One region of the Synechococcus sp. BS56D genome, then DNA from elsewhere that is predicted to be linked to it. Evidence: predicted binding sites of a transcription regulator. Region 1 holds the regulator's gene; each other region holds the start of a gene.
What was found. Region 1 encodes NtcA, which controls nitrogen genes in cyanobacteria. Its sites were predicted from a motif close to GTANCNNNNGNTAC; they were not measured.
Positions count from the first base shown of each region.

Region 2: glnA (type I glutamate--ammonia ligase) is a predicted target of NtcA. The motif match lies at 3,708-3,721, and genes of this name have one in related genera.
Region 3: CWE17_RS04010 (molybdenum cofactor guanylyltransferase) is a predicted target of NtcA. The motif match lies at 2,814-2,827, and genes of this name have one in related genera.
Region 4: CWE17_RS06520 (DUF4278 domain-containing protein) is a predicted target of NtcA. The motif match lies at 3,316-3,329, and genes of this name have one in related genera.

Region 1 is NZ_PHQU01000004.1:227,232-233,117, forward strand. Features, by position in the region: gene pth (aminoacyl-tRNA hydrolase) at 1-312, shown strand, start outside; gene CWE17_RS07630 (DUF3146 family protein) at 309-566, shown strand; gene CWE17_RS07635 (pre-16S rRNA-processing nuclease YqgF) at 536-988, opposite strand; gene CWE17_RS07640 (DUF3084 domain-containing protein) at 989-2,194, opposite strand; gene ntcA (global nitrogen regulator NtcA) at 2,258-3,007, opposite strand; gene rph (ribonuclease PH) at 3,076-3,810, opposite strand; gene CWE17_RS07655 (cob(I)yrinic acid a,c-diamide adenosyltransferase) at 3,964-4,572, shown strand; gene dcd (dCTP deaminase) at 4,572-5,165, shown strand; gene thyX (FAD-dependent thymidylate synthase) at 5,182-5,886, opposite strand, start outside.
Region 2 is NZ_PHQU01000003.1:200,766-206,651, forward strand. Features, by position in the region: gene CWE17_RS05845 (aminotransferase class V-fold PLP-dependent enzyme) at 1-1,135, opposite strand, end outside; gene CWE17_RS05850 (nucleoside deaminase) at 1,243-1,686, shown strand; gene CWE17_RS05855 (alanine--glyoxylate aminotransferase family protein) at 1,658-2,842, opposite strand; gene CWE17_RS05860 (allophycocyanin subunit beta) at 2,922-3,446, opposite strand; gene glnA (type I glutamate--ammonia ligase) at 3,788-5,209, shown strand; gene CWE17_RS05870 (hypothetical protein) at 5,276-5,521, opposite strand; gene CWE17_RS05875 (class I SAM-dependent methyltransferase) at 5,683-5,886, shown strand, end outside.
Region 3 is NZ_PHQU01000002.1:266,127-272,012, forward strand. Features, by position in the region: gene CWE17_RS03995 (transglutaminase family protein) at 1-555, shown strand, start outside; gene CWE17_RS04000 (redox protein) at 543-1,034, opposite strand; gene CWE17_RS04005 (GTP 3',8-cyclase MoaA) at 1,124-2,179, opposite strand; gene CWE17_RS04010 (molybdenum cofactor guanylyltransferase) at 2,166-2,762, opposite strand; gene CWE17_RS04015 (MFS transporter) at 2,946-4,502, shown strand; gene CWE17_RS04020 (molybdopterin oxidoreductase family protein) at 4,624-5,886, shown strand, end outside.
Region 4 is NZ_PHQU01000003.1:315,894-321,779, forward strand. Features, by position in the region: gene CWE17_RS06500 (TerB family tellurite resistance protein) at 1-546, shown strand, start outside; gene CWE17_RS12425 (DUF2256 domain-containing protein) at 533-703, opposite strand; gene alsS (acetolactate synthase AlsS) at 756-2,399, shown strand; gene budA (acetolactate decarboxylase) at 2,422-3,276, shown strand; gene CWE17_RS06520 (DUF4278 domain-containing protein) at 3,426-3,602, shown strand; gene CWE17_RS06525 (hypothetical protein) at 3,775-4,002, opposite strand; gene CWE17_RS06530 (hypothetical protein) at 4,318-4,575, shown strand; gene CWE17_RS06535 (hypothetical protein) at 4,554-4,922, opposite strand; gene CWE17_RS06540 (hypothetical protein) at 4,904-5,257, opposite strand; gene CWE17_RS12225 (hypothetical protein) at 5,305-5,454, shown strand; gene CWE17_RS06545 (DUF1830 domain-containing protein) at 5,463-5,744, opposite strand; gene CWE17_RS06550 (nuclear transport factor 2 family protein) at 5,850-5,886, opposite strand, start outside.

The sequences.
Region 1 (5,886 bases):
TTGGGAAGACTGCGGCTGCGGGCCAAGGGCAGTGCTGGTGGTCATAACGGGCTGCGCAGCACGATTCAGCATCTGGGCACCCAGGATTTCGCCCGCTTGAAGATCGGCATCGGTGCCCCTGGTCGTACCCCCGAGGAGCGGCGCGCCCGCACGGTGTCGCATGTGTTGGGCAGCTTCAGCAAAGAAGAACAGCCGCTCCTGGAGACCGTTCTTGATGCGGTGCTCAAGGGGCTCGATTTGATCCAGCGTCAGGGCCTGGAGCGGGCTGGTAATCAGCTCAATGGTCTCCAGCTCGCGGAGACGGACGCATGAGTCCGCTGCCTGTGACAACGGCCCATCTCAGGGTGTTGCGTCAGAGCTTTCAGGACCAATGTTTGGAGGGGGAGGTGCAAGCTGGCGGATTTGCTTGGCAGTTCTGCTGGGCCTTTGATCGCGGCGAGCTGACGGTGGAGCCATCCCTCGGCAGGGCCTTGATCCAGGACGCCCTCCAGCGATTTCTGGTCAAGGCTGACTATCACCTCGAGCCTGGCGGCGATTACACCTTCACCGTTCGGGCGCGATTTTGAATCGGTGGAGGGCAGGCCCATTCCAGGGGCCGGCCAAGGTGGTCTTCGAGCAACACCAGAGCAGCAATGGCATCCAGCTCCACAGGAGGCAGGTCGAGCCCGCGAGGCAGCAAGCGTCTCCAGCCTTGCGGTGGCCATAGCTGCCAATAACGCTCTCTCGCTCGCAGGGTGGTGCCCCGCTCGTCCATGAGCTCAGGCTCCAGCTGAAGTTGCTCCTGCAAACGTTCACGCCAGAGGCTGCTGCCGGTGCCATTGCCAAGAAGGACCTGATCGATCGGACTGCTGCTGCTCCAGTGCTGGATCTGATCGAGCACTGTGTCGATGGGATACACGCCTGATGCAATCACCTGGTGGCGTTCCTTGTCGCAGAGCACCAGGCCGCATTTGCTGCGGCCAGGGTCGATGGCCAGGAGCCGTGCCATTTAGGTGGGGCCTGAGACCTGGCCTGGGCGCACCCCATTGATGGGGCGCAGCTCCACGACGATCGGGTCTGCGGTGTCGCTGCTGCGCAGGGCCACGACCTCAAGCTCAACGCGGGATGGTGCTCGGCTCAGGAGCTGTTTGCCAAGGCTGTTCAGGGCTGTCGCGTCAAACTGAAGTCCCTGACTGAGGGATCCCCGGCGCTGGACCTCCGCCAGGGCGGAGGCGAGCAGGAGGTTGAGCCGATTGCGTACGGCTTCCCCGTCAGTTTCCTGGCGTTCGAGGGAGGTGCGGGCCAGCACGTCGCCGGTTTTCACGATGCGGGTGTTCGGACGAGCTTCTGGGAAGGCGTACACCACCTTTTCGCCCAGAAGAACATTCGCTGCCGAGCGCACATTCACCACCCAGGTGCCCGGTTGGCGGATGGTTTTTTCAAGTCGTTCGATGTCGCTGCGAGGCACCAGCAGGATCTGTCGATCGGGTTTTACCCCTGGGAGGACCTGCTGGTAGGCCTGCAGGTTCGCTTCCCGCAGCAGCTGATCAATTACCTGTTTCGCCTGTCTGGGGTTGTCGAGCCGCAGGGTGGCGGTGGCCAGGGGCTGGCCGCTGCTCAGCACCACGTTCCCCTGCCGCAGTGCGAGCACGTTTTTCTCGAGTTGGCGCAGCTCCGCTTCACCGTTGCTGATGCGCTGCCGCACGCTGGCCAGCTCCGCTTCGGTGCGTCGGATTTCCGCATCCCGAGCCTGCACGTCGCGACTGAGGCGAGTCCGTTCTGCTTCCAGACGTTCCCGCTGCTTGTTGAGGGGAACCAAGGCTTGGCGCAAGGTCTCTGCCTTTGCCTTCGCTTCCGCAAGATCCCGTCGGGTCCGTTCCCGTTGCTCCTGGGCTTGCGCCAGTTCTCGGGTTGCTTCCTTCTGGGCTCTGCGGCTGCTCTCAAGGGCCGTGCGGCTGTCATTCAGCCGCTTCTGCAAGGCATCCAGTTCAAAGAGGCCCACGCGCAGCTGGCGGCTCACCAGCAGCATCAGCCCAAGGGACAGCGCTGAGATCAGGCTCCCTGTGAGCACCGTGATCAGCACGGCGGTGCGGCGGGGGCGCATGCCCAGCAGGCTGAGACGGGCCTTCCCGACCTTGGAGCCGAGTCGATCGCCCAGGGTGGCGAGCACGCCACCGAGCACAAGCAGGGAGAGGATCAGCAGCCAGCCGGTCACGAATTCAAGGGCGAGGGAAGGCGAGCTGAGGCCGTCCGGGCTCCATCTTCTCCCGTGACCCGCTCAGCTGAAGCGTTTCGCCAGGGCGATTGGATCGAGCACCGTGATTTTCTTGCGGTCGATCTCCACCAGACCAGAGTTGCGCAGATCCCCGAGCAGGCGCGTAATCGTGACCCGGGTGGAGCCGATGGCCTCGGCGATCGACTGGTGCGAGAGGCGCAGGTCAATGGTGATTCCCTTATCGCCAGGCACTCCGAAGTCACGGCAGAGCACCAAAAGAAAACTCACCAGGCGGGACGACATGTCGCGATGGGTGAGGGTTTCGATCATGGTCTCGGTTTGCAGGATCCGGCTCGAGAGACCCTGCAGCAGCAGCAGGCCAACACCGGTATCGGCTTCAATCGCCTGGCGCACCGAGGCAGCTGGTGCCGTGACCATCTCCACGCGGGTGAAGGCCACGGAGTGATAGAAGCGATCGGAGCGATGGCCGGTCAACAGGGACAGCACGCCGAACAAGCTGTTTTCCCTGAGCAGAGCCACGGTGATTTCCTCCCCGGACTCGTAGACCCTGGAGAGGCGAACCGCCCCGCGCCTGATCAGATAAACCCGTTCAGCGGGATCTCCGGGGAAGAAAATCGTCTTGCCGCGTTCCACCAGCTCCGTGCTCGCGCCCTCGAGATCTCGGATCACTTCCAGCAGCGTGCGTGCGTTGGCTGCAGGAGCGTTCGCCAGGGTGACTCCCGCTCCGGCACTGGCCGTTACGGAGGCGGTCTGCGGTGAATATCGGCTGAAGCCGCGTGTGGCTCCGACCATGGCGACTTTGCAGTTGGCAGGACGCTACGGATGGTCCTGGCTCCACCTTGTAGCAACCCACACGAAATTCAGCGTTGATGCAGGGCGCTGCGTTGGTGCTGCATCAACTCCGTCAGGCCTGGTTCGGCAAGGTCCAGGAGGCCGTTGAGGGCGCTGCGACTGAACGGAGCTCCCTCCGCTGTGCCCTGCAGCTCCAGCAGACGCCCTTCGCCGTCCATCACCACATTCAGGTCCACGTCGGCCCGGCTGTCCTCGCTGTAGTCCAAGTCGAGCAGGGGGGTTCCCTGCACTAAACCCACGGAGACGGCCGCCACCTGCTGGCGGACCGGTTGACGCGTGATGACCCCGTTCGTCAGGAGTTGGTTGCAGGCGTGCTGAAGCGCAATCCAGGCGCCGGTGATCGAGGCCGTGCGCGTGCCTGCATCGGCCTGGATCACATCGCAATCGATCAGCAACGTGTTTTCACCCAGAGCTTCCATGTCGAGGCAGGCCCTGAGGCTGCGGCCGATCAGGCGCTGGATCTCCTGAGTGCGACCCGAAAGTTTGAGCAGCTCCCGGTTCTGGCGTTCGGGAGTGGAGCCAGGAAGCAGCCTGTATTCAGCACTAAGCCAGCCCTTGCCTTCCCCCTGACGCCAGCGCGGGACACCTTGTTCATGGCTGACGCTGCAGAGCACGGCGGTGCGGCCCGTGCGCACGATCAGGGAGCTGATGGCAAAGCCCATTGGATCCCACTCGATCGCGAAGGGGCGCAGCGCGGCGGCATGGCGACCGTCGTGACGGAGTGGGGGCTGGTGGCTGGTCATCAACCGCAGAAGCGCTGCAATTGAGCCTGACAGGGCGGCTGTCACCAGCAGGCGGGGCGCTCAAACACCATCAGTGGTGTATCAGGGGCTTGTGAGCTGCGTCTCCGGCGCTAGATTTTGCTTCTGCCGGCATGCCGGCCGTGTGAGGAATCAATGACCGCCAGCCTGAGCTCCAGTCATCGCCCTGCCGATCCGCGCACTGCGGATCACCGGGCACTGGAGCGAGCGGGTCTACGGCCTTTGCCCCCTGTGCCGCCCCGGGCACCCCTCCATCTGGTGGCTGCCGAGGGTCAGCTGCAGGTGCATACCGCCCCCTACCGCGGCAGTTTTTCCAATGTGCTCAGCCAAGCGTTGCGTGCTGCCGGTCTGGGCAGCCGTGTGCTGATTGTGCAGTTCCTGAAGGGAGGGGTCGACCAAGGCCCGGAGCGGCGTCTGACGCTCTGCGGTCGGCTCGGCTGGTTAAGGCCTGCTGTCTCCACTTGCCTCGATGGGCCTGCCGTTGACCAGGGTCAGGCTGTGCAGGAGGCGGTGGAGCAGGTCTGGCAGGTCTGCCGACGTGAGCTACTGGCTGGCGAGCTCGATCAGCTGGTGCTTGATGAGCTGGGGCTGGCCATTGCCCTGGGCTACCTCAGCGAGGAGGAGGTGCGTGCGACTCTGGAGCGCCGCCCCGGCTCGGTGGACGTGATTGTCACCGGACCCTCCATCCCCGAGTTCTTGATGGGGCTTGCCGATCAGGTCACTGAACTGCGTCGAGGCTTCTGATGCTCAAGAACGATCGCTGGATTACTGAACAAGCTCAGGCCGGCATGCTTGAGCCCTTCCAGGCGGGGCTGGTCCGTCATCTAGAGCCGGATCAAAAGCAGCGCCCGGTGCTCAGTTTCGGTTGTTCGTCCTATGGCTACGACCTGCGCCTGTCACCTCAGGAGTTCCTGATCTTCAAGCACGTGCCGGGCACGGTGATGAATCCCAAGCGGTTCAATCCGGCCAATCTGGAGCCCACAGAGCTTCATCACGATGAGGATGGTGATTACTTCATCCTCCCGGCCCATTCCTACGGGCTTGGTGTGGCCCTCGAAAAGATGAAGGTGCCCGCGAACATCACGGTGATTTGTCTTGGCAAGAGCACCTATGCGCGCCTGGGAATCATCGTGAACACCACCCCGGCGGAAGCGAGCTGGGAGGGACATCTCACCCTGGAATTCAGCAACAGTTCCGGTGCTGATTGCCGCATCTATGCCAATGAGGGCATCTGTCAGCTTCTCTTCTTTGAAGGTGATCCCTGCGACACCACCTACAGCGACCGCCAAGGCAAATACCAGCATCAACCGGAACGGGTGACGCTGGCGAAGGTGTGATCAGGGATCAACCTGATCAGGGCGCCAGCCTGGCTTTATGGAGGCGACTCTTTTCGTACCAGGCTGCGAATTCAGGGGCCCATTCCTGCAGGTGCGGCCACATCAGGTCGCACAGTTCGCGGATCTCCTGCTGAGCATCGAGCTTGGCGCGGAGGTCCATGAAGTGCAGGAAAGCTCGCAGGCTGAAGCTCACCACGAAGTGCTGGCGGTAATCAAAGGGCAGGATCCCGCGCGCGTGTTCTTCCGCGAAGCCTGCCTGGAGAAGATCCCGATAGCGGGCAGCAGCCTGCTGGCAAAGCTCCAGATCCTGGCGGCGCAGATCTTCGCTGTAGTGATACTTCTTGCCTTGACGATCGCTGTAATCCCCCACCGGCCGGAGGTAAAACACCTCCTCGAGGGGGAGCTCGCCGTTGGCGGCTTTACAGATGCGATCGCCGGTGTAGCGCATCGACTGCACGTCGAAGCTCACACCCACCCGGTGGGTGCGGGCCTGTTGCATCACCGAGTGGGGGAACCAGCCCACGTTGAGCACGATCTGGGCATGTTCGAGCGGTCCGTAATGGCCTCGCTCACCCGCCAAGAGCCGTTTGACGCAGATTTCTCCGGCCCGCGTTTCATCCGGCCATTGCTCCCGATCAGCGGCTACGAAGCCTTCGCTGTAGTCCTGGTGCATGCCGGCATACACACACTGCTGAGGGTTGGGTGTCGCGGCAATCAGGTC
Region 2 (5,886 bases), on a different contig from region 1:
ACAGCTGCTCAATGCCCTGATCGCCCAGTTGGCGCAGCCCAAGCCAGAGCTTGAGGATTTCCGCTGGGCGAGATCCCTGCAAGCCCTGTTCGCCGCCATGGGCTTCACCCCAGGGAGATTCCATGTAGGGGAGGCCGGTGGCAAAGGTGCGGCTGAGCAACCCTCGATCAGCCACCAACAGCAACGAGGAGGTCTTGGTGATGCCCAGCAGTTTCTGAGGGTTGATCGTGATCGAATCCGCACGCTCCACCCCACTGAGCAAAGCCGCAGTGGTCGGAGAAAGGCCATAGGCACCACCGATGGCTGCATCGACGTGAAGCCAAAGGTGATGTCGCGCGCAGAGATCCGCGAGGGCTTGCAGGGGATCCACCGCACCGCGCACGGTGGTGCCAGCGGTGGCGACAACCGCGAGGCAGGAACGTCCTTGCTGACGAAGCTTCAACAGCAGAGCCTCAAGGGCCTCCACCTGCAAGGCACCGCTGCCATCAACAGGAACGGTTTGAAGCGCATCGGCTCGGAGACCCATCACCCGCACGGCCTTGGCCAAAGACACGTGGGCATCCGCACTGGCAAGCACGACCGCATCGGCATCGGAGCCAAGACCGGCCTGCTGACGAGCCACCACAAGCGCCATCAGGTTGCTGAGGCTGCCGCCGCTAGCAGGAACGCCACCGGCCGACTCGGGCATGCCGAGACGATGGGCAACCCAGGTACAAAGCTGACGCTCGAGATTGCTGAGGCTGGGGGCTAGCTCTTCGGCCAGGAGATTGTTGTTGAGGCCGGCACAGACAAGATCAGCGGCGATCGAGGCAGTGAGCGGAGGTGGGTCCAGGTGGGCGAGAGCACCGGGATGGGAAGGGCGATAGGCGCCGTCCATCACCAGCTGCAGGTCATCCAGCAATTGCGTGAACGACCGGGGGCCCCCCTCAGGCTCAATGGAAGGAAGTACCGCAAGCGTGGGCAATGGGCCTCGTGCCTGAGCCTCCCCCAGCCAGCGACAGAGCTTGGCGGAGGTCAGATCAAGAAAGTCCTGCAGCTGCGGATCGAGCCCATCCGGTGAGGCGAATGGGGCAAGCGGCAGCGACGAATGAATCGCAGGGTTGCCAACCAAGGGCATCGCCAGATCAGGTGTCATTCTCCCTTGCGGTGGCACATTGAAGGTGGACGTGGCCTTGATGGCGCGTTGGGGAGGCAGCCGTGAGCGCACCACTGACATTGACTGAGCATCAGTGCCGACTGTGGATGGGACGCCTGCTGCGGCGAGCCAACCGGGTCGGCGACAGCGGTGAAGTGCCTGTGGCAGCGCTCGTTCTGGATTGCCACGGCCGCTGCATTGGCTATGGCGTCAACCGGCGCGAACGTGATCAGGACCCCCTGGGCCATGCCGAGCTGGTGGCCCTGCAGCAGGCCACCAGCATCAGGGGGGACTGGCGTTGCAACAGCTGCACCCTGCTTGTGACGCTTGAGCCGTGCCCAATGTGTGCTGGAGCACTGGTTCAGGCCCGCATGGGGCAAGTGATCTTCGCCGCCAAGGATCCGAAGCGTGGGGCCATGGGGGGCACAATCGATCTCAGCAGCCATGAGAGCGCCCACCACCACATGCGAGTGATCGGGGGCGTTCTCGAGCGCGAAGCCAGCCAGATGCTGGAGTGCTGGTTCAGGCAGCGACGGCGGCGGTCTGTTTGAAACGGGGCAATTCCGTTTCAAACAGATTGAGCAGTCGATCGACGTTTTCGGGAGTGGAGTTGTATCCCATCAGGCCAATTCGCCAGATCTTGCCGGCCAGCACACCTAATCCGCCACCCACCTCGATGCCGTGATTGTTCAGGAGGTGCTGACTGAAAGCCTTGCCATCGACACCTTCTGGAATGCGCACGGTGGTGAGGGTGGGCAGGCGCAGCTCCAGGGGTGCATGCATGACCAAGCCGAGACCTTCAAGACCGGACCAGAGGGCCTCGGCATTGCGGCGATGGCGAGCCCAGGCCTGCTCAAGACCTTCTTCGGCAAGAAGCCGAAGCGCCTCGCGCATCCCAAAGTTCATGTTCACGGGCGCCGTGTGGTGATACACCCTGTCGCTTCCCCAGTACTGATTCAGCAGGGACACGTCGAGGTACCAATTGGGCACCTTGGTGGTGCGGGCCGAGAGCTTCTGTTCGGCCCTCGGTCCCATCGTGAAAGGACCAAGTCCGGGAGGACAACTCAGACCTTTCTGACTGCAGCTGTACGCGAGGTCGACTTTCCAGGCATCGAGATGCAACGGAACTCCACCCAAGGAGGTGACCGTGTCGAGGAGCAGGAGGCAATTGTGCTTCCGGCAGAGATCCCCGACACCCTCCATGGGTTGGCAGATCCCTGTGGACGTTTCTGCATGAACCATCGCCAGAATCGCCGGGCGATGCTCGATCAGAGCGGCTTCGAGCTCATCGAGAGAGAACGCTTCTCCCCAGGGCTTCTCGATCACCCGGACATCGGCCTGATAGCGGCCGGCCATGTCAACAAGACGAAGGCCGAAATAACCCTTAACGGCCACCAGCACCCGATCACCAGGCTCAACGGTGTTGGCCAGGGTGGCTTCCATGGCGGCACTACCAGTGCCACTCATCGGAAGGGTGAGCCGGTTGTCGGTTTGCCAGGCGTAGCGAAGCAATTCCTGTACTTCACCCATCAGCTCCACATAAAGCGGATCGAGATGACCGATCGGCGTGCGGGACAGGGCCTCCAGCACGGTCGGATGGGCATTGGAAGGGCCAGGGCCAAGCAAGAGCCGATCTGGCGTTGCGATCGGAGCCAGATCTCGGCGATGGCTCGAATCAATCTGGAGATGGGAGGGCGCTATCGCCAAGGACTGACGGGAAAATCGTTGGCGAAAAGCCTACGCAGTCATCCCTCCATCAGGGGAGGAGATGAGGGAATGCAACGGCCTAACGCTGGCGGACGTCGGTGGCCGCCAGACCGGAAGCCATGTGCTCGAAGGGCTGACGCACCACTGGGCAGCGATCAAACTCCACCCCCTCAGCCACCAGTCGCTCGCAAAGCACATCGCCCAAGAGAACAATGCTGCGAACCGTGGGTCCCGTAGGCACTCCGAGACTCTTGTACGTGTCGTCAAGACCGTTGAGCACCCGTTCATTCAGGATGGTGCTGTCTCCGGCCACCAGGGCGTAGCTGGCGTAGCGCAGGAAGTAATCCATGTCTCGCAGGCATGCTGCGAGACGCCGGGTGGTGTAGGCGTTGCCCCCAGGAAGCAGCAGCTCCGGGTCGTCAAGGAAGAGACGCTGACTGGCCTCTCGGACGATTTCAGCCGCCTCACGGTTAATCAATTCGACAGCCTTGAGCCTGAGGGCTGCTTCAGAGAGATAGCCATCGATGCTGTCCATGGCGGAGCGATCGAGATAACGACCGAGCTGGTCGTATCGACCGATCAACCCGGTGATGGCATCACGCATGGCTCAGGCTTGAACAGTGTCAAACTGGAAAGTAACACCAGCTTTCCCAGCAGAACGCTCTCTGCAGCAGCGTTATGGGCAAGTTGACAGAAACGGTTACTAACGGGCAGGAGTGGAACAGCCTCCACGACCTTCATCAACGGGTTGATGCCGCGATGCGGTGAGCATTCAGAAAGCGCAGAGGGGGCAAAAAAGGAAGCCATCCCAAGGGATCAAGAAGGTCCAAGACGATCGAGGCGGCATCGGCGCGAAGCAGAAAATGTACCCATTGATACAAAAGGAGTCCCAAGGGCTGACTACGGTCCGCCCTGACTATTGGCCCCCTGCCATCTATTGCACCCATGGGCAAGACCGCACAGGACGTTCTCCGTCAGATCAAGGACGAAGGGATTGAGCTGATCGACCTCAAATTCACTGATCTTCACGGGAAGTGGCAACACCTGACCGTCTGCGCCGACATGGTGGACGAGGCAGCCTTCAGCGAAGGACTGGCCTTTGACGGATCCTCAATTCGCGGCTGGAAGGCGATCAATGCCTCCGATATGGCGATGGTTCCCGATCCCGCCACCGCCTGGATCGATCCCTTTTATCGCCACAAAACCCTGAGCCTGATCTGCTCGATTCAGGATCCGCGCACGGGGCAGGCCTATGACCGCTGCCCGCGCGCACTCGCTCAGAAAGCACTTGCCTATCTGGCTGGCACTGGTCTTGCTGACACGGCTTTCTTCGGACCGGAGCCTGAGTTCTTCCTGTTCGACGACGTTCGTTACAACTCCAGTGAGGGTGGCTGCTTCTACAGCGTCGACACCATCGAGGCCGGTTGGAACACAGGCCGCCTGGAGGAAGGCGGAAACCTGGCTTACAAAATCCAAACCAAGGAGGGCTATTTCCCTGTTGCCCCCAACGACACCGCCCAGGACATTCGTTCCGAGATGCTGCTGCTGATGGGGCAGCTAGGTGTTCCCATCGAGAAGCACCACCACGAAGTGGCCGGCGCCGGTCAGCACGAGCTCGGCATCAAATTCGCCGAACTCATCCAGGCCGCCGACAACGTCATGACGTACAAGTACGTCGTGAGAAATGTCGCCAAGAAATACGGCAAGACAGCCACGTTCATGCCCAAGCCAGTGTTTAACGACAACGGCAGCGGCATGCACGTCCACCAGAGCCTCTGGAAGGGTGGTCAGCCCCTTTTCTTCGGAGAAGGCACCTACGCCAACCTCTCCCAGACCGCCCGCTGGTACATCGGCGGCATCCTCAAGCACGCCCCCTCCTTCCTGGCCTTCACCAACCCGACCACCAACAGCTACAAGCGCCTGGTTCCCGGATTTGAAGCGCCCGTCAATCTGGTGTATTCGGAGGGCAACCGCTCAGCGGCGGTGCGCATCCCGCTCACCGGCCCAAGCCCCAAGGCCAAGCGCCTGGAATTCCGCTCCGGTGATGCCCTTGCCAATCCCTATCTCGCCTTCAGCGCGATGATGATGGCTGGCATTGACGGCATCAAAAACCAGATCGACCCTGGCGAAGGGGTGGACGTTGACCTGTTCGAACTTCCGGCCGATCAGCTCGCCAATATCGCCACGGTGCCGGCATCCCTCAACGGCGCCCTTGAAGCACTCAACGCTGATAAGCACTACCTCATGGAAGGAGGTGTCTTCAGCGAAGACTTCATCAACAACTGGATCGATCTCAAATATGAGGAGGTGCAGCAATTGCGCCAGCGCCCTCATCCCCATGAGTTTGTGATGTACTACGACGCCTGATCAAAGGGAGTTGGTCAAAGGCAAAAGGACGAATGGGGGGGGCTTTGCCCCCCCCATTTTTTTGGTTCAACGATGCCTCAACTGGGCCAAAGCGCTGTCATGGAGATGCCGACAATGATCCTGGCGTCGAGACCATGCCCTCTGCTGCGCGATCGCATTGCGCTGATCAAGGGCATCGGGATGGGTCTCGATCTGGGCGAGCCCTGCCTCACGCCGACGACGCTCATGGGCATGGTGATCTGACCAGGAGACAAATTCGACGGCCGCACGACGGCGCCGATCGAGAACGTTGACTGGATGAACATCAGACATGGCGCATCTCCTCTTTCACTGAAGTCAGTCTGTAGCAACCGCTACAGAATCTCGCGTTACTACACGAATCTTTCCAGCCAATTGATCAGCCAGGCACGAAAGCCACAGAGAGGGCGGTCGGTGAGCTGAAATAGACAACCTTTGGCCCGCAGGCACCCTCGATGGCGACGCCCAGCATCACCGAGATCGCCTACCGCACCCTTCAACAGAGCCGCAGCATCGCCGGACTGGCTCACAAGGAATTCAGCACCAGGCTGATGGAATGGGTCGCGCCGGACGCCGTACCAAGCACGGAAACCGTGCCAGAGGCCATGTTCATGGAGCTGCGTCGCTCCCTCGCCTCCCTAGAGGACACCGACTGGCAG
Region 3 (5,886 bases), on a different contig from region 1:
CAACACGACCCCTCAGCGGTGGAGCTGGCCCAGGATGCACTGATGGGCAGCAATCAACAGGCCCTGCCCTTTCTGCGCCAACTGGTGGAGATGATTCAAGATCGGGTCAAATACACCCAGCGCCACATTGGTCCGGCCTGGCCCGCCGGCCGCACCCTCCGGGAGCGAGTCGGTTCCTGCCGAGACCTGGCCATGCTGATGATCGAATGCTGCCGCTGTGTGGGTCTGCCAGCTCGCTTCGTGAGCGGTTACCACCTGGTGGATCCAGCCCCGGAGCAGTACGACCTGCATGCCTGGGCGGAGGTGTATTTGCCCGGTGCCGGCTGGCGAGGCTTCGATCCAAGCGGCAGCGGCGCCATCGATGATCGCTACATCGTGCTGGCCAGTTCCTCAAGGCCCGAGCTCACAGCAGCGGTAACCGGCAGTTTCAGTGGGCCGCCGAACACCGCCAGCGACCTGAGCTGGAGTATTGAAGCGGAGATTGATGGCTGTGGCCTGCTGCTCCGAGGGGAACAAGGGCAGGAGACTGACTCCAAGCAAACTCAGGCCGCCTGAACCAGCGGCGCCAAACCATGCAAACGAGGCCGGGGCGCCGCCGTCGATGTCATGGCAAACAGCTTGGGGATTCGACGGCTGTTGTAAACACGGAATTCACGCACGAGTGACGCACCGGTCTCACGCAGGGCCTGGTTGAGCACCACCGAACCCTCAGGATCCGACACGGAGCGATGAAAGGTGCCCTTGGGGATGCGCAGGATGTCACCACCGCTCTCCAAACGCACGATGTGGAAGGGCTCCGTCCAGCTGAGATTCACCAGATAAAAGGTGCGACCACCACTGGCAGCCAACAGGTTGTCTTCCTGATGGGGGTGGAGATAGAACTGCCAGGCTCCGGTCTCAGGATCATTGGGGGGGCTGACTGCGGGACCGCTGTGGATGACCAGATCGCGTGCATTGGAGTCAGCGACGGTGACATCAAAGAAGCGAACCGCCGGCGTGTCGCGAAAGCGTTCGTAGGAGAGCAGTTCGAACACGGGGAGGAGTGGGCCGTAGCGCTGCAGCCTTTGTAAACGGCCGAAGAGCAACCGATGGTGCCAGATGCAACCGATTCCCCAGCCGGGGTTCAACCGCCGAGATAGGCCATGTCGGCGCGCTCCGGATCGGTCTGCACCTGGAGACTGCGCTCTTCGCTGTAGCGATCTATGCGCGCTGACCAGTGATCCCTCAGCGCCACGACCAGCGACTCGGCATCGGGGTGAGGCTCAAGCCAGGGCCGCAGATTGAGCCCGGTCGATGCAAACAGACAAGTGAACAGCTGGCCATCAGCGGTGATCCGGGCCCGATTGCAATCAGAGCAAAACGGCTCGCTCACAGAGGCGATCATCGCCACCACGCCGGCTCCATCTCGGTAACGCCAGCGCCGGGCCGTGCCCCCTGCTGGCCGACCCAGGGGCTCCAGGGGCCAAACCGCTTGCAGTTGGCGGAGCATCTCCGCCGCCGGCATGACCTGATCACCGCTCCAGCCGTTCCGATGCCCCACATCCATGAACTCGATCAGGCGTAGTTCCAGCCCTTGGTCACGTGCGAAGGCAGCCAAGGGCAGCAGCTGATCCTCATTGCGACCCCGTTGGATCACGCTGTTGAGCTTGAGTGCACCCAAACGAGGGTCAAAGCCAACCTCACGGGCCACCACAATCGCCTCCCGCACCGCAGCAAGGGCGCGTGACCCCGCCTCGCCCACCTCCGGCAATCCAGCCATGGCAGCCACCACGCCGGCATCGAGGCCATCGAGGCTGAGGGTGATCCGATCCAGACCAGCGCGCCGAAGACGCTCAGCCCTGGCTTGATCCAGGAGCAAGCCATTGCTGGTGAGAGCCACCTCCTCCAGTTGCGACAGTGGATCGCCTGGCTGTTGTCGCCGCAGGCGAATTGCCTCAAGCAAGGGCTCCAGCTGGTCACTGAGCAAGGGTTCACCACCGGTGAGGCGCAGGGAGCGAACACCAAGGCGACAGCAGGCCTCGATCAGCGCCAGGCGCTGCGACTGACTCAGCAACCCGCTCACCTCCCTGTGGTCGGGCTGGCAATAGGAACAGGCGAGATTGCAACGGGCCGTCAACGACAGACGCAGCACCTGAAGAGGGCGCTGCCTGCGGTCCGTCACCAACTCAGAACTCACCATCAGTCAACGCTGCCAGATCAGCGGGATGGTTGGCATTGAGCAGCTGCTCTGGAGGCAGAAAAAAGGAGCGGTGGGGAATCTGGTCCAACCAATCGTGCCAGCGATGGCAGCCGCGACCTAACTGCCGCTCGAGTGCAGCGTGGGAGCAAGCCATACCGGGATAAATCCCAAGCAGGGGCTGCTGCCGATCGCCGTCATGCGCCACTAAGGCCACGTGCTCCTGTTCCCGCCAGGCGGCCAACAGCGTCTCCAGCGCAGGGGAGGTGAGGTAAGGCAAATCGATCGGCAGCACCAACCAGGCCTCATCGACCCGAGCGGAAAACACGGCAGCAAAAGCCTGCAAAGGTCCGGCAGGAGGCCAAGGCTCAGGCAGCACCAACAAATCCGGAAAACGCGAAGCAAGGTGCTCGCGATGTCGGGGATGACCTGACAGCACTAGCACCTGCAGATCCAGAGCCCTCGCCATGGCGACGGTGTTGTCAATCCAGGTCCCGCCCCTGGGATGGGGCAACAGCGCTTTGTCAGCACCCATGCGACGGCTGGCCCCTCCGGCGAGAACACACGCACGTAGCAGTCGCGGCACAACAGAGGCTCGGATCACCGTCACTTAGCACCGCCGCAGGGGGGCAATTCCGTAACAACAGCGACCAGGGAGATGGCGGGGAGGTGGTGCAATAACAACGCGGTTTGCATTGGCGCCGCAACTGAAATCCTGGGCGCTGCCTTTTCCGAAGCCGGGGTTTGATCCTTCCTCATTCACAACCCCATGCTTGGCGATCTTTGGTCGTTCCAAGGGAGATATCGAACGCTTCATCTCACTTGGTTCGCCTTTTTTCTCACCTTTGTTGTCTGGTTCAACCTGGCGCCCCTGGCCACCACGGTGAAGGCCGATTTCGGACTGAGTGTTCCCCAGATCCGCACCCTGGCGATCTGCAACGTGGCATTGACCGTGCCCGCTCGCATCCTGATCGGGATGCTGCTCGACAAGTTCGGCCCACGCATCACCTACTCCACCTTGCTGGTGTTCGCAGCCATTCCCTGTCTGATGTTCGCTGGAGCACAGGATTTCAACCAACTGGTGGTGGCCCGTCTCCTGCTCTCGATCGTGGGCGCGGGTTTTGTAATCGGGATCCGCATGGTGGCTGAATGGTTCCCACCCAAGGAGATCGGCCTGGCAGAGGGGATCTACGGTGGTTGGGGCAACTTCGGCTCCGCCTTCTCTGCCCTCACCTTGGTGATCGTGGCCGGCTGGCTGTCATTCTCCGGCGGCTTCGAGCTACCGGGCGGCGACATCCTGAACTGGCGCGGTGCCATCGCCCTCACCGGCATCATCTCCGCGGTGTACGGCTTCATTTATTACGCCAACGTCAGTGACACCCCTCCTGGCAAGGCCTATCAGAAGCCGGCCAAGTCTGCGGGCCTTGAGGTCACATCCATGAAGGATTTCTGGGGTCTGCTGGGCATGAACGTGCCCTTCGCGGCCATCCTCTGCGTGCTCTGTTGGCGTCTCCAGAAAGTTGGCTTTCTGAATGCCGGCACCTATCCCCTTGCGTTGGTTGCGGTGCTGATCTGGTTCATCTTCCAGACCTGGGGAATCATCCGCACCAACCGTGAGCTGATCCTTGGAACTAAGACCTACCCCAAAGAGGATCGCTACGAGTTCAAACAGGTGGCCATCCTGGAGCTCACCTACATCGTCAACTTCGGTTCCGAGCTGGCCGTGGTGTCGATGCTCCCCGCCTTCTTCGAGAGCACCTTCGATCTACCCAAGGCCACGGCAGGCATCCTGGCCTCCTGCTACGCCTTCGTGAACTTGATCGCCCGCCCCGGTGGCGGACTGATCTCCGATCGGCTCGGGAGTCGCAAAGGCACGATGGGCTTGCTCACCATCGGCCTGGGCATCGGCTATTTAGTGATGAGCCTGATCAAGCCAGGAACCTTCAGCGGCACTGCCGGCATTGCTATCGCCGTTTTGCTCACCATGGCCTGCTCCTTCTTTGTGCAAGCCGGTGAAGGTGCCACCTTCGCCATGGTGCCCCTGGTGAAGAAGCGGGTCACCGGACAGATCGCTGGCATGGTGGGCGCCTACGGAAACGTCGGGGCCGTGGCCTACCTGACGATCTTCAGCCTCCTGCCCATCTGGATGGGTGGTGATGCGAAGGATCCCTCACCCGAAATCGTGGCGGCCTCCAACAGTGCCTTCTTCCAGGTGCTGGGGATCGCTGGCCTGATCGTTGGCTTCCTCTGCTACTTCTTCCTCAAAGAACCCAAGGGATCCTTTGCTGAAGAGCATGCCGATGAGGCTGCACTGGCCAAGGTCTGATCAAACCGCGCCTCAACAGGCTGCACTCGTGGGGAGCCCAACAGGGCTCCCGCTTTTGTTGGCACATCGATCCCGATCATGTCCCAGCGCTGGTTAACTCAGCGCCAACATCCCTCTCGCCATGGCTGAGCCGACGACAAACCACCACAGCCAGTGTCCCTACTGCGGAGTGGGCTGCGGTCTTGAGCTCCTGCCGCCGGGAGAAGCCGGAAAGGCCGTGAAACGCGATGCTGAAGGCACACCGATGTGGAGCTCCCGCGGTGATCGAGACCATCCCTCCAGCCTCGGGCAGGTTTGCATCAAAGGGGCCACGGTGGGAGAAACCCTGGCCCGAGGTCGACTGAATCAACCTCTCTATCGCGCCAGTCTCGACCAGGATTTTCAGCCGATCGCCTGGGATCAGGCCCTGGATCTGCTTGAAGGTCGAATTCGTAGCACCCTTGCCGGCAAGGGGCCCCAGGCGATCGCCATGTATGGCTCAGGCCAGTTCCACACCGAGGACTACTACCTCGCCCAGAAACTGCTGAAAGGAGCCCTAGGCACCAACAACTTCGATGCCAACTCCCGGCTGTGCATGAGTTCTGCGGTGGCCGGCTACACCCGCAGCCTCGGTTCCGACGGCCCTCCCTGCTGTTACGAGGATCTCGACCAATGCGCGGTCGCCGTCCTGATCGGCACCAACACGGCTGAGTGCCATCCGGTGCTGTTTCAGCGTCTGCTCAAGCGCAAAAAACGAGACCCCAAGGGCCTCACGATCGTGGTGGTCGATCCCCGGGCGACTGATACAAGCAGGATCGCCGATCACCATCTGGCCATTGCCCCCGGCACCGATCTCGCACTGCTGCATGGTCTTGCCCGACTGATCGTTCAGGACAACGGCTTCGACAGTGACTTCATCGATGAGGCCACGGAAGGCTTCGCCGCCTATGCAAAGACCATCAGGACCTGGACTCCAGCCAAGGTGGCCGCACTCTGCGGAATCAGCGAAAAAGAACTGCGACAGGTCGCCAGGCTCTGGAGTCGCAGCCAGGGGGTGCTCAGCCTTTGGTCCATGGGTGTCAACCAACGGCGAGAGGGCACCGCCGTTGTGAGCGGCATCATCAACCTGCATCTGCTGACAGGGCAGATCGGCAAGCCGGGGGCCGGCCCCTTCTCGCTGACTGGCCAACCGAACGCGATGGGGGGGCGAGAGGCCGGCGGCCTGGCCCATCTGCTTCCGGGATATCGCCTGGTGAGCAATCCCGAGCACAGAAGCGAACTCGAGCGGGCCTGGGGTCTTCCGGAGGGCTCGATCCAGCCGACCCCGGGCCTGACCGCCTGGCAGCAGGTGGAGGCGATGGAGCGGGGCGAGCTGGATCTCTGGTGGGTGGCAGCCACCAACCCG
Region 4 (5,886 bases), on a different contig from region 1:
ATGCTCGCGGCAACCTTGAAGGTGCTGAGCGGCCATCGCGACGACTCGACCCTTAAGCGATTCCAAAGCCTGAACGACTACCCCTCCGGAAGCTTTGGCAAGGCCTATGCCGACTTCATCCGTATCAACCAGTTCAGCTTCCCCGGGGATGTGGGCGGACCGCCGGTGCCCGTGTTCCGTCACGATTGCTGTCATGTGCTGGGCGGATACGGCACCACGGCAGCAGAAGAAGGTGGGGTGGTGGGATTCCAGGCCGGCTTCGAGCGCCTGGATCCCTTCGACGTGCTGATGTTCGCCATGGCGGAATTCGAGCTGGGGATCGGCGCCTCGCCTTTCATCCCTGGTGAATTCGGCCAACTAGACCCTGATCGAGTCTTCGCTGGGCTTGAGCACGGCAGTCATGTGAAGACCGATCTGATCCGTGACATCGACCCCTGGGATCATTTCGCCGATCCTCTCGAGATGGTGCGCGAGCGCTTCGCCATCCCAGCTCGAGGCCGTGATCCTGAGTATCCGCAGACCTGTGGTGCCTCTAGCCAGGATTGAGCTCTGAACTGGGCTTGCCCTGACGATTGCGATCGCGGCGGCACCGCTCTGAGCAGTAGCGCACTTCATCCCAAACATCCTTCCACTTGCGCCGCCACTGAAAGGGTCGCCCGCAAACGGCACAGATCTTGGTGGGACGCTCGCTGGGACGCGACACAGGCAAAAGGAATCGTCGTAGCTAAGAGATCATCAGCGACCAACACGCATCAATGAATGGAGCCCAGGCCCTCGTCAAATTGCTCGAGAACCACGGTGTTACCCATGTCTTCGGCATCCCAGGAGCCAAGGTCGACAGCATGTTCATCGCCCTGCTCGATTCACCGATCGAGCTGGTGCTCTGCCGTCATGAACAGAATGCCGCGTTCATGGCCCAGGCCTTCGGTCGGCTTACTGGAACAATCGGTGTGTGCCTGGTGACCTCTGGCCCCGGTGTCACCAACTTGGTGACGGGTCTGGCCACCGCCACATCGGAGGGTGATCCAGTGCTGGCCATCGGCGGTGAAGTGCCCCTCGATGACCGCTTCAAACACACCCACCAGGCACTGGACGGTGTGGATGTCATGCGTCCAGTGACGAAGTTTTCTCAATCCGCGCTCACCGTGCATGACCTGCCGGAGGTGTTTGGCAATGCGGTGCGTGCTGCGGAAAGTGGGCGCCCCGGAGCGGTGTATCTCGGTCTGCCCAAGGATGTAGGGCTGGCGACATTGGATGCACTGCCACCTGGCGCCTGGGGGCAGTCCCACTCGATTGGACCCGCCCCAGTGGCGGCATTGCAGCGGGCTGCAGAGGTCCTCAACACCAGCCGCAAGCCGATCGCTTTGCTGGGCATGCAAGCGTCTTCACCCCAGCTAGCCGAGCCCCTCCAGCGCTTTTTGCAGGCCGCCGCGATTCCGTATTGCTCCACGTTTCAGGGGCCTGGCCGCTGGGTTGTCCCCGAGCACTTCGCCGGTCGGGTGGGTCTGTTTCGCAACCAACCGGCCGACAAATTACTCGACGAAGCAGATGCCGTGATCACGATCGGCTTTGATGCCGTGGAATTTGATCCGAGCCTCTGGAACACCGGCAACCCCCGCCCCTTGATTGCCGCTGATGTGGTGGCACCAGATCAGGACCAGGCCTTCATCCCCGAAGTGGAGCTGATCGGTGACATTGGCGCCAGCCTCGAGGCTTTACAGGGGATGTTGAAGCTGACGGTGGAGGAGGACTTCCGCCGATCAGCCGCTGAGCGCATGGCGGAACTGCACAGCACCGTGGCCGAGGGGGCCCAGATGGGCGGATGCCCGGTCCCTCCCCTGAGGGTGGTGCACGACATCCAACAGGTGATTACTCCTGAAACGATTCTGGCCCTGGATGTTGGCTCCCATTACATCTGGATGAATCGCTATGTACCTGCCCAGCATGCCCGTCAGGTGCTGGTGAGCAACGGCCAGCAGACCCTCGGGGTTGCCCTGCCCTGGGCGATGGCGGCGCGGTTGCTCTATCCCGATGCTCCAATCCTCTCCGTATCAGGGGATGGCGGTTTCCTGTTCACAGCCACCGAACTGGAAACGGCCAAAAGGATCGGCAGCCGATTCGTGCATCTGATCTGGAACAGCCACTCCTACAACATGGTGGAATTCCAGGAAGAAGCCCATTACGGGCGAGTTTCCGGCGTGAAGCTCGGCGACTACGACGTTGTGAAATTCGCTGAGTGCTTCGGCTGCCGCGGCCACCGAATCGATGACCCCGACCAACTGCTTCCCCTGATCCGTGAGGGGCTGCAACAGGACGTGCCCGTGCTGATCGACATCCCGGTCGACTACTCAAAGAACCAGCGTTTGATGCAGGACGTCTACCAGGACTTCATTCACTGAACACGACCGCCTATCCCACACCATGACAACCCATCCCGACCTCGGGCACACCCTGAGCCTGCGCCTTGGTGCAGGCCTCTGGCAGGCCCTGTGCGAAGAGAGTAGGCAACGTGGCGAATCTCCATCCCACCTCGTGCGAAGCCTGCTGAGCGAATCCCTCGACCTGGAACATCACACCCTTTATCAGGTCTCCACCTCGGGCGCTCTCGTCCAGGGCGTCTACCAGGGCTGCGTCACCGTTGCCGAAATCCTGAAACATGGCGACTTCGGCCTCGGGACCTACGACGGCCTCGATGGCGAGGGCATCATGCTTGATGGAGTCTGCTGGCAAGCCCGCAGCGACGGCAGTGTGCGCGAAGCACCTGCCGATGCTGAAGCCCCGTTCTGGGTGACCACCCGCTTCCACGCAGACAAGACAGCGCAGTTGAGCAACATCAAGGGATGGGAGGACCTGACTCAGCGCCTCGATGCACTGCGCGACAACGACAACCTGTTCGTCGGTTTGCGTCTGCGTGGGCACTTCAACTCCATCCGTTACCGGGTGGCCTGTCGCGCTGAAGCAGGCACAGACCTTGTCAGCGCCACCTCCCATCAGGCCGAATTCCAGCAGGAAGGGGTGAACGGCACCCTGGTTGGGTTTTGGACCCCCAGCTATGCCCGCACGATCAACGTGCCTGGATTCCATCTGCATCTACTGACCGATGACCGGCAACACGCCGGCCACGTCCTGGACCTGCAATGCGATCAGATCGAGGTGGATCTGCATCGGGAAGAGGCCCTGCATCTAGCTCTCCCTGAAACGCCAGCATTCCTCAAGGCCGATCTCAGCGGCGATCCTGCTGCTGCCCTGGCCGTCGCTGAAAGCAAACACAGCTGAACAAGCACTGTGTAACGGGCTGAACCAAAACAAAAATCAGTAGCCATTGCTACAGACAGTCGCTATGCTTGAACCACGTTGAGCCCTACTTCGGGCTGCAGTTCGTTCCGCGCCAGGCAACGGGGGCGTGGGCACTGTGGAGTTCAACCATGAACACCCTCGATCTCACCCGCAACCGCATCCGCAAAGCGGAGGCGCTGAAAGAAGCCCAGCGACTGATGGCCAAGGCCTACAGGGGCGTTGAGTACATCGACGCCCATCACACGGCCCAGAAGCCCCAGAAACCCTCGGAGCTTCGCTACCGCGGCGTTCGTTACAGCGTCTGATTCAACCAGTCACTGCCAATCATCCAGGGCTCCGTTTCGGGGCCCTTTTTGATGGAACGAGATCAGGCACAAAAAAGGCGGGTGTCTCACGCCCGCCATCCGGTTCACCAAGCAGAAGCGAGCTTCTGCTGAAATGATTCTGCCGCAGCTCTGAGGCTCTACAAGCGCTGCTTCAGCGATTCGGCCCCTCGATCTGTGACTGAATCTGATCGACGTCCTGCGCAAGCGGTCGGCGGCGACGCTCCACCTGCACAAACACAAGCCAGGCCAAACTTGCCGCCAGTCCCCCACGCCAGTCGGAGCGGAGAAGCTCGAGAATCGCAACGGTGCTGGCTCCGATTCGCAAACCTCGGAGCACGAAGCTGACCACACGCTGCTGCAGCTCGGGAGTCAGCGGCATGGACGACCAGCGTTCTGCTGACACATCTCCTGGTCAAGAAGGTCTTCGACCAACATCAACAACGCCATTCCCATGAGGGAAAGACTGGATCCAAGCTCAGTGAGACCAGAAGTTTCCAGGGTGCGAGCGGCCTGCAGATGCTGGGACCAAGTCAGTCGCATGAACAGCAAGCAACCTTTTCAATCTGACCGTCAATCAGCACAAGCGCGAGCTCATTAACAACCCGAAACACTGACATTCACCCGTCTGGGTGGCCATTGCTACAGCTCCACAGTGCCCGCTCGATACATTCACGCCATCCTCAGGAGGCTGATCATGTCGTCGGGAATTCAGTTCACCACCGAGCAGCTCTTTCATGTGGAGCAGTTCAACCGCGCCCTCGATGCCACCACCGACCCAGGGCAACTGCGCGATCTCGCCAAACAATTACTCCAGGCCTGGCAAACCCAAAAAGCTGCCACCAACTGGATCCTCAACCAGCAGTTGCAGAGTTCATCCAATGCCCTGGCGATGGCCCGCAACTTGAACAGAAACGAGTCGGAGGCAAACCGCTACTCAGCCGACGAGCCATAACAATGACGGCGCACCAGCGCCATCACCTGCTCAGGATCGGATTCCAACGCATAGGCCTCCCGTTCTGCTGCCTCCACACTGGGCTTCTCCTTGGAAAGCAGCAGGGCGTAGCGGTCAGAGGCAATGCCACCGCCTGCGCAATCCTGAGCTACATGCACTAATTCATGGCTGATGGTTTCCACCACCTGGTCCTCGGTGTGGATCAACTCGGTGGAGAGACAGAACACATTGGAACCGGAGAAGTAGTGGCCCACCAAAAGAGGGCCATCACAGAGCGGCCTGTGAATCACAGTGGCTCCAGCGCGGGATGCCACCACCAGCAGCAGCATCAAAAGAGAAGAAGGCACAACCAGATCACAAGCCCTGCACTGAGGCCGATCAACAGAATCAGCAGCAGGGAAAGCCCCAAGCCTGCTGCCATGGCGATGCGGCGGGTGCTGCGGGGAAACAGCAGATAGAGACTGAGGCCAAATGCCAGAGGCCAAAGGGGCGGAATCAGGAGACAGACCACGGTGAGCGCTAGAAGCTTTCCCCTGTGGTGCAGCTCCGTTTGCTCCTTCACACGCAACTGATCCTGTTCCTGCGCGCGGGCGACAAGCTCATCGTCACTGGGCCAGCGCCCCAGCTCGCGGGCATGATCCAGCTCCTGTTCGATCTGTTGTCTCTGGGCGGAATCAGCCATACCCCAGCCTAAATCGAGCAGGATGGGCGTCCACCGATGGCTGAACGATGCGCGAAATGAGTCTGCTGGAACTGGTGATGCGCAACGTCGCCAAGGTAGCGGCGGGATCTGGGATCGCCGCCGTGCTGCTTTGGCTCACCTACGTGATGCTTGACGTGAAACACATGCAAAGCGGGTTCACGCTGCCCACCAACTGAGGAGAACGTCAGGCGGCAGCGGGTTGGCCAGCGATGTAGCTGGCTTGCACCGCTTCGCTTGCAGCTTCCTGTGCGGCTTCGGTCACGGCGTACTCACTGACATCCGATCGCATGCTGAGCAGCTGACCATTCATCGCCATCTGCCAGATCTCCACCCTGGAATCCTTAGGAGCGTTGAACCAATACGTTTCCGCGGGCATGACCACCTTCTCCAGATAAAATCGGTTGTCACCGATACACTTCAACACCACCATTTTCGGAGTGGTGTTGCTGTAAAGGCAGTCCTGCATGGATCGATCAGAAGCTCTCACCACAGTGGGGGGGACCTGTCGAGCAGAGTTGTCGGAACCAACACAAAACCAGGGCGTTTTCAGATTTTTTTCAGAAATCAAATCTCAGGCAACGAAGCGACGGTATAGCCAGCGCACAAAA